Linked DNA regions of Prosthecomicrobium sp. N25. The protein of the gene in region 1 interacts with the protein of each later gene in a pairwise test. Links are inferred from orthologs where the notes say so. Each region holds a gene or a part of one and is shown in the gene's direction. Other genes may lie near its edges.

Region 1 (3,793 bases):
GCCGCCTCGACGCCGGCCGGCTCGGCCGGCACGGTCGCGGCGAACCAGGGCGTCGGGCCGGGCAGGTCGCCCGCGATGTCGTCGCCCTCGTCAAAGCCGAGGAGGACCGGCTCGGCGAGATCGGCGCCGAGGCTCTCGGCGACGACGCGGTCATGAGCGGCGGTGAGGCGGCCGGGGTCGCGCAGCGAGACCACGGGGCGGTCGGCGGCAAAGAGAACGAAGCGGGCGTCCGGAACGGCGAGCTGGGCCCGGAACCAGGCGGCGTCGCCCCGCTTCTCGGAGAGGCGGTCGAGCCGGTTGCCGGCGAAGCCGACGCCCGCAGAGGCCTCCTTCGGCGGGAAGACGAGCGGCATCAGGCGGCTCCCCGGGCGAGGGCGGCGCGCAGCGCCTCCGCGCGGGCGGCGAGCGCCGCAGGCTCGTAGCGCATGCGCGGTCCGCCCCACACGGGGCCCGGCCAGGCCGGGTCGCCCTCGTCGCGACCGACCACGTGGACGTGAAGCTGGCGGACGATGTTGCCGATCGCCGCGACGTTGAGCTTGAGGCAGCCGGAGACCTGCTTGACCGCGGCCGAGACGCGGTTGATCTCGTCCAGGAGCCAGCCCTGGTCGTGGCGCGACAGGTCGGTGATCTCGACGAGACCGGCCTGGCGAGGGATGAGCATGACCCAGCAATAGTGGGCGTTGTCGAACAGCCGGGCGGTCGAGAGCGGCATCTCGAGGATGGGCACGGAATCGCCGGCGAGGCGGGGGTCGAGCACGAAGTCGGTCATGGTCCTTACTACGACGTCGCGCCGCCGAAGGGGAGAGGGGACGACCGCCGGCGGGCGTTTCGCGCGCCCGCGGGCGACCCGTGCAAGAGACCCTTGCATCCGGCGTCGCGATCCATGATATGTGGCCGCGGGAGGTTGGCTGTGGACGTCGCCACTCGCCAACCTGGTCAGGTCCGGAAGGAAGCAGCCAAAACGGGTCGGGCACGGGTCGCGTGTCAGCCTCCCACCTCTCACTTCGGAAGGTTGTCCGGTCCGGGCGGGCCTCGCGGCCGGCACGACGGCGAGCCCGGCGACCGAGGGCCAGGACCCGCATGGACGGCCTCTTCCCGACCGCTGACGAGACCCCCGCGACGCAGCCGAAGACCGGCGCCTACCGGGTGCTGGCGCGCAAGTACCGCCCGCAGAGCTTCGACGACCTGATCGGCCAGGAGCCGATGGTCCGTACCCTCTCCAACGCCTTCGAGACGGGCCGCATCGCGCAGGGCTACATGCTGACCGGCGTGCGTGGGGTCGGCAAGACGACCACGGCCCGCATCCTCGCCCGCGCGCTCAACTACGAGATCCCCGGCACGGTCGACCGGCCGACCATCCACATGCCGGAACCCGGCGTCCACTGCCGCGCCATCATGGAGGGGCGGCACGTCGACGTCATCGAGATGGACGCGGCCTCGCACACGGGCATCGGCGACATCCGCGAGATCATCGAGGCGGTGCGCTACAAGCCGGTCTCGGCGCGGATGAAGGTCTACATCATCGACGAGGTCCACATGCTGTCGACGGCGGCCTTCAACGGCCTGCTGAAGACGCTGGAGGAGCCGCCCGAGCACGTGAAGTTCATCTTCGCGACGACCGAGATCCGCAAGGTGCCGGTGACGATCCTGTCGCGCTGCCAGCGCTTCGACCTGCGCCGGATCGAGGCGGACGTGCTGGTCCGGCACCTGCGCCGGATCGCGGACGCCGAGCGGGTGACGATCGACGACGAGGCGCTCAGGCTGGTGGCGCGGGCCGCGGAAGGATCGGTGCGCGACTCGCTGTCGCTGCTCGACCAGGCGATCGCGCATGGCGAGGGCGGCATCACGGCGGATCAGCTGCGCGAAATGCTCGGCCTCGCCGACCGTAGCCGGGTGATCGACCTCTTCGAACACCTGATGCGCGGCGACGTGGCGGCCGCGCTGACGGAGCTGCGCGCCCAGTACGACGTCGGCGCCGACCCCGCGGTGGTGATCGCCGACCTCGCCGAGTTCACCCATTTCGTCACGCGGCTGAAGCTCGTGCCGGGAGCAGCCGCGGACGCGGCGGCGTCGGAGGCGGAGCGGACGCGCGGGGCCGCGCTCGCCGAGGGTCTGTCGGTCAGGATCCTGGGGCGGGCCTGGCAGATGCTGCTGAAGGGCTACGACGAGGTGCGCGGCGCCCCGAAGGCACTGCCGGCGGCCGAGATGGTGCTGGTACGGCTCGCACACGCGGCGGACCTGCCGACGCCCGACGAGGCGCTGAGGCTCCTGAAGGACGCCGCGCCGGCAGGCCCGGCGACGGGCGGCGACGGCGGCGGCCCGCGCGGCGGGGGCGGAGCCGGGCCGGCGTCGCTCGGCCGGGTCGACGCGCGCGCCGGACAGGGCCTGCCCGAGGGACGTCCGATGCCGCGGCTGGTGGCGGGCGGCGGCGAGGCGGTCGGGCGCGCCCAGGAGGCCCGGCAGCCGGAGCCGCAGGCGCAGCCGGTCGCCCCGCCGTGGGAGGAGCCCGCGCCGGCGGCGGCGCCCAGGCCCGTGCCGCCGGCTGCGCCGGGCGGAGCGGAGCGGCATGTGGGCACGCTCGAGGACATCGCGGCGCTGGCGGCCGAGAAGCGCGACATCCGGCTCAAGATGGCGGTCGAGCGGCAGGTCCGGCCGGTGCGGATGGAGCCGGGGCGGCTCGAGGTCGCCCTCGCCCCCGAGGCGCCGCGGGACCTGGCGCAGGACCTGTCGCGCAAGCTGACCGAGTGGACGGGCCTGCGCTGGATGGTGATCGTCTCGCGCGAGGAGGGCGGGGCGACCATCGCGGAGACGCGCGAGGCGCAGCGCAACCGGCTGGTGAGCGATGCGCGGGCGGATCCGCTCGTCGCCGCGGTGCTGAAGCGCTTCCCGGGAGCGGCGATCGTCGACGTGCGGGTGAACCGCTCGCCCGAGGAGGAGGCGGCCGCGGCCGCCGCGGGCGTGCCGGCCTTCGGCGACCCGCAGGGCGAGGACCTGCCGGCGGACGCCTTCGCGGTGCCGGTCGATCCGGACGATCCGGGCTGGTCCCCGGACGACTGATCCGCTATCTCCCCCCGACGAACCGGCCCGGAGAGGATGCCCATGGACTTCCTGAAGATGATGAAGCAGGCGAAGGAGATGCAGAGCCGCATGTCGGGCCTGCAGGACGAGCTCGCCCTGATCGAAGTCACCGGAGTGTCCGGCGCCGGCCTCGTCACCGTGACGGTGACGGGCAAGGGCGAGATGAAGTCGGTGAAGATCGACCCGTCGCTCATGAAGCCGGACGAGGCGGAGATCCTGGAGGATCTGGTGGTCGCGGCGCACCGGGACGCGCACGGCAAGGTCGAGCAGGCGATCCAGGCCAAGATGGCGGAGCTCACCGGCGGGCTCGGCCTGCCGCCCGGGTTCAAGCTGCCGTTCTGAAGCCCGCGCCGACACGGGCCGGAGGGCCTTGCCGCTTGCCGTCGCCCGGTGGCCCGGTCAGGCCGTCCTGTCGACCGTTCGGCCCATGCCGGCCGGCGCCGCGGCCTTGGCGGCCGCCTCCTCCTCGCGCTTCCTCGGGTCCTCGGCCTCCCGCCTCGGCTTCGTCTGGGTTTCGAGGCGTGTCTTGCCGCCGAGGTCGATCAAATGCGGCCGCTGCTGGCCGCCGCTCGCGTCGGTTCTCACGGGTTCCCCCCTTTCTTCTCTGGACCCGGGGAATGGTGCAGATCCGGGTACCGGACCGATTGAGGAATTCGCTAAAATTGAACGGATCGGCTTCCCACATGCAAAGGCCTGCAGCCGTCCGCATGGTTGG
Region 2 (4,779 bases), on another replicon or contig:
GCCTCCGCCTGCGTCCGGTCTGCTGGTGTCCGGTACCGTACCGGTGCCCGAAGCGGGCCTCCCGCTCGCCTCGCCGTCTGGGAAGGCCACCCGTTAACCAAGTCTTGCGACGCCGTCCGGCACAGGCTTGACCACAGGAACAAAACAGGAACATACTCTGATCATCGAACGGCGGCCAACGAAGGAGGCTCCCATGATGATGCTGATGCGGGAAGTTCTGTCGGCGGGTGCGTTGATCAGCTTCATGGCCATGATCGCGATCTGGGCGGACGTCATAGCGCGGGCCGGTTGAGGGTCCGGAACAAAGAGAGAATATCCCGCCCGCAGGTTATCCACAAGCGCCCCGGCGCTTCTCCACAGGGACGGGTCGGCGCGGGTCGGCGCCGGACCCGGCCGAACCGGGGACGACGGCCCGGCCAGCCGCGGGCGGATGCCCCGGGTTATCCACAGGGCGCCGCCAAGGCGTGGTCCGGGAGGCGGCCATTCGGCCGCGTCGCGTTGCCCCCGGACGCCCCGGGGCCGAAACTGCGTCGGGCGGCCGGGCGGGGCGCCGCCGAGTCGCGGCAGGATCGGCAGGGCAGGGAAGGGTCGGAGACGGCATGGCGGCGGTCGGCTTCGTTCATGTCAGGGCCCATTCGGCCTATTCCCTGCTCGAGGGCGCATTGCCGCTCGGCAAGCTGATCGAGCTCGCCAAGGCCGACGCGCAGCCCGCGCTCGGCCTCGCCGACACGGGCAACCTGTTCGGCGCGCTGGAATTCTCCGAGAAGGCCGCCGAGAAGGGCATCCAGCCGATCGTCGGGTGCCAGATCGCGGTCGAGTTCGACGACCGCGCCGGGGAGGCCTCGCGCCGGCCCTCGCTCGTCGCCCGGCGGCCGAGCCTCGTCCTCATTGCCGCCAACGCCGAGGGCTGGGCGAACCTCGTCCGCCTCGTCTCCCGCTCCTTCCTGGGCACCGAGGGGACGGAGGACCCGCATGTCTCCTTTGCCGACCTGGAGGGCCGCACGGCCGGCCTGATCGCCCTGACCGGCGGCCCCGGCGGCCCGGTCGACCGCGCGCTCGTCGACGGCCAGGAGGACCTCGCCCGCGCGCGCCTGGAGCGGCTCGCCGGCCTCTACGGCGACCGGCTCTATGCCGAGATCCAGCGCCACGGCCTCGACGAGGAGCGCTTGGCGGAAGCCGGCCTCCTCGACCTCGCCTACGCGCTCGGCCTGCCGCTCGTCGCCACCAACGAGCCCTACTTCTCCAAGCGCGAGGACTTCGAGGCCCACGACGCCCTGATCGCCATCTCGGAAGGACGCGTTGTCGCCGAGGAGGACCGGCGGCGCCTGACCCCCGAGCACGCGTTCAAGACGCGCGCCGAGATGCAGGCGCTCTTCGCCGACCTGCCCGAGGCGCTCGACAACACGGTCGAGATCGCCCGGCGCTGCTCCTATCGGCCCCTGAAGCGCAAGCCGATCCTGCCCCGCTTCGCCGGCGTCGGCCAGGACGCCGAGGCGGCCGAGAAGGCCGAGGCGCTGGAGCTGCGCGCCCAGGCCGAGGCGGGCCTCGCCGCCCGGCTCGCCGCGCACGGGACCGCGCCGGGCATCAGCGAGGAGACCTACCGCGAGCGTCTCGAATTCGAGCTCACGATCATCGAGCGGATGAAGTTCCCCGGCTACTTCCTGATCGTGTCGGACTTCATCAAGTGGGCCAAGGCGCAGGGCATCCCGGTCGGGCCCGGCCGCGGCTCCGGCGCCGGGTCGCTCGTCGCCTGGTCCCTGACGATCACGGATCTCGACCCCCTGCGCTTCGCGCTCCTCTTCGAGCGCTTCCTCAACCCCGAACGCGTGTCGATGCCCGACTTCGACATCGACTTCTGCCAGGACCGCCGCGACGAGGTGATCCGTTACGTTCAGCAGAAATACGGCCGCGACCAGGTCGCGCAGATCATCACCTTCGGCACCCTCCAGGCGCGCGCGGTGCTGCGCGACGTCGGCCGCGTCCTGCAGATGCCCTATGGCCAGGTGGATCGGCTCGCCAAGCTCGTCCCGCAGAACCCGGCCAATCCCGTGACGCTCGCCCAGGCGGTCAACGACGAGCCGCGCCTCCAGGAGGCGCGCGAGCAGGAGCCCATCGTCGAGAAGCTGCTCGACATCGCCATGAAGCTCGAGGGGCTCTACCGCCACGCCTCGACCCACGCCGCCGGCATCGTCATCGGCGACCGCCGCCTCGACGAGCTGGTGCCGCTCTACCGCGACCCGCGGTCCGACATGCCCGTCACCCAGTTCAACATGAAGTGGGTGGAAAGCGCCGGCCTCGTGAAGTTCGACTTCCTCGGCCTGAAGACCCTGACGGTCCTGCAGACCGCGCTCCAGCTCGTCAGGAAGACGAAGGGCATCGACATCGACCTCTCGTCCATCCCGCTCGACGACGCGCCCACGTACAAGCTCCTGGCCGGCGGCGAGACGGTCGGCGTGTTCCAGCTGGAAAGCCAGGGCATGCGCAAGGCCATCGCCGACATCAAGCCCGACCGTTTCGAGGACATCATCGCCCTCGTCGCGCTCTATCGCCCGGGCCCGATGGCCAACATCCCGGTCTACGGCGCCCGCAAGCAGGGGCTGGAGAAGCCGGACTACATCCACCCGCTGCTCGAGGCGGTCCTGAAGGAGACGCACGGCATCATCGTCTACCAGGAACAGGTGATGCAGATCGCCCAGATCCTCTCGGGCTATTCGCTCGGCGAGGCCGACCTCTTGCGGCGCGCCATGGGCAAGAAAATCAAGGCCGAGATGGACGCCCAGCGCGTCCGCTTCGTCGAGGGCGCGATCCGGCAGGGCCTCTCCAAGGAACAGGCCGACACGATCTTCGACCTCCTCGCCAAGTTCGCCGACTACGGCTTCAACAAGTCCCACGCCGCCGCCTACGCGCTGGTCGCCTATCAGACCGCCTACCTGAAGGCGAACCACCCGGTCGAGTTCCTGGCCGCCTCCATGACGCTCGACATGTCCAACACGGACAAGCTGAACGACTTCCGGCGCGAGGCGATGCGGCTCGGCATCGACGTGCTCGCCCCGGACATCCGCCGCTCCGGCGTCGCCTTCGACGTCGAGGACGGCAAGATCGTCTATGCCCTCGCGGCCGTGAAGGGAGTCGGTGGCCACGCCGTCGAGCATCTGGTGGCGCTCCGCGCCGACCGGCCCTTCCGGGACATCTCCGATTTCGCGAGGCGTTTCGATCCCCGCCAGGTCAACAAGCGCACCCTGGAGAGCCTCGTAGCCGCCGGCGCCTTCGACCGGCTCGATCCCAACCGCGCCAAGCTCGTGGCCGGTCTCGACGTGGTCATGGCCGAGGCCAACCGGGTGAAGACGGCCGATGCCGGTGGCAACCTCGACATGTTCGCCGGCGGCGGCGACGAGAAGCCGCTGCGCCTGCCCGAGACGCAGCCCTGGACGGCGGCCGAGCAACTCCAGCGGGAGTATTCCGCCGTCGGCTTCTACCTCTCCGCCCATCCGCTCGACGAATACCGCTCCACGCTGGAGAAGCTCCGCGTCCAGATGTGGTCGGAGTTCCAGCGCTCGGTGAAGGGCGGCTCCGCCTTCGGCCGCCTCGCCGGCACGGTCACCAGCCGCCAGGAGCGCAAGACCAAGACCGGCAACAAGATGGGCATCGTGCGCATCTCCGACCCGACCGGCCAGTACGAGGCGGTGATCTTCTCCGAGGGCCTCGCCACCTATCGCGACCTGCTGGAACCCGGCCAGTCGGTGGTCATCTACGCCAATGCCGAGGAGCGCGCGGAGGGCGTCAGCGTCCGCATCGACAAGGTCGAGCCGCTCGACGCCATCGCCGGCCGCCTGCAGCAGAACCTGCGCATCTTCCTGCGCGACCCGGGCCCGATCGACTCCATCCACCGCCACCTGCCGCAAGGCGGGGAGGGCGAGGTCTCCTTCATCCTCCTTCTCGGCGAAGGCGGACAGCGCGAAGTCGAGGTCAAGCTGCGCGACCGCTACCGCGTCTCCCCCCAGATCGCCGGCGCCCTCAAGGCCGTCCCCGGCGTGGTCCAGGTGCAGGTCGTCTAGCGCTCCGGGTCGCCCGACTCCGCCCGCCGCAGCGCTGCGGATCGGGGCCCGCGCGGGATCCCGGATCTGCGGCGCGTGCCGCGCCTTGTCCGGGACTGCGGTGGAGAGGATCGGGGACTGAACGGACCCCGACCTCCGGGCCCCGCCTCTCCACCCGCATCCCCGGCCGGAGCGCAGTGGAGGGCCGGGGTCCAGCGCTCTCCGCCGGCCGCAGCGGCCGGCCGGAGCGCAGTGGAGGGCCGGGGTCCAGCGCTCTCCGCCGGCCGCAGCGCTGCGAGATCGGGCCGCGCGCTGGATCCCGGATCGGCGGCGCGTGCCGCGCCTTGTCTGGGAACGCGGTGGGGGGGGCGGGGTTGCGGACGGGGTGGTCTCTGCCCGGCTTGGGCGCGTCAGCTCCTCAGTCCCGCCTCCTTCAGGAAGCGGGTCAGGTTCGCGTAGCCCATGGACACGTAGGTCTTCGGGTTCGCCTTCTCGGGGTCTTGCTCGGCCTCGATGATGACCCAGCCGGAATAGGCGGGCACGGCCTTGAAGACCGACACGTAGTCGACCGTGCCGTCGCCCGGGACCGTGTAGACACCCTCCAGGACGGAGTCGAGGAAGGACCAGTCGCCGTCCGCGGCGCGGCGGGCGACGTCCAGGCGGACGTCCTTGGTGTGTATGTGGCCGATGCGGTCGGCGTAGCGCTTCGCCAGCCGCACCGGGTCGGCGCCGCCCCAGGTGGCAT

The links.
Region 2: the proteins of WBG79_RS15020 (region 1) and dnaE interact in binary tests that used the Escherichia coli proteins (3 or more experiments, as listed by UniProt). The link is inferred for Prosthecomicrobium sp. N25 from one-to-one orthologs.

What each region holds. Positions count from the first base shown.
Region 1 is NZ_JBBCAT010000002.1:49,170-52,962, forward strand. What follows is about bases 589-3,568. They hold WBG79_RS15020 (DNA polymerase III subunit gamma/tau), read left to right. Parts: upstream 589-1,080; coding sequence 1,081-3,057; downstream 3,058-3,568. Other genes in these bases: WBG79_RS15010 (HIT family protein), read right to left, coding at 589-769; WBG79_RS15025 (YbaB/EbfC family nucleoid-associated protein), read left to right, coding at 3,100-3,420; WBG79_RS15030 (hypothetical protein), read right to left, coding at 3,478-3,568. In the rest of the region: nudC (NAD(+) diphosphatase), read right to left, coding at 1-353; more of WBG79_RS15010, read right to left, coding at 353-588; more of WBG79_RS15030, read right to left, coding at 3,569-3,663. UniProt on the Escherichia coli protein: Part of the beta sliding clamp loading complex, which hydrolyzes ATP to load the beta clamp onto primed DNA to form the DNA replication pre-initiation complex.
Region 2 is NZ_JBBCAT010000001.1:2,742,613-2,747,391, forward strand. The notes cover bases 290-4,255. They hold dnaE (DNA polymerase III subunit alpha), read left to right. Parts: upstream 290-599; coding sequence 600-4,055; downstream 4,056-4,255. Also shown: iolE (myo-inosose-2 dehydratase), read right to left, coding at 4,445-4,779. UniProt on the Escherichia coli protein: DNA polymerase III is a complex, multichain enzyme responsible for most of the replicative synthesis in bacteria. This DNA polymerase also exhibits 3' to 5' exonuclease activity. The alpha chain is the DNA polymerase catalytic subunit.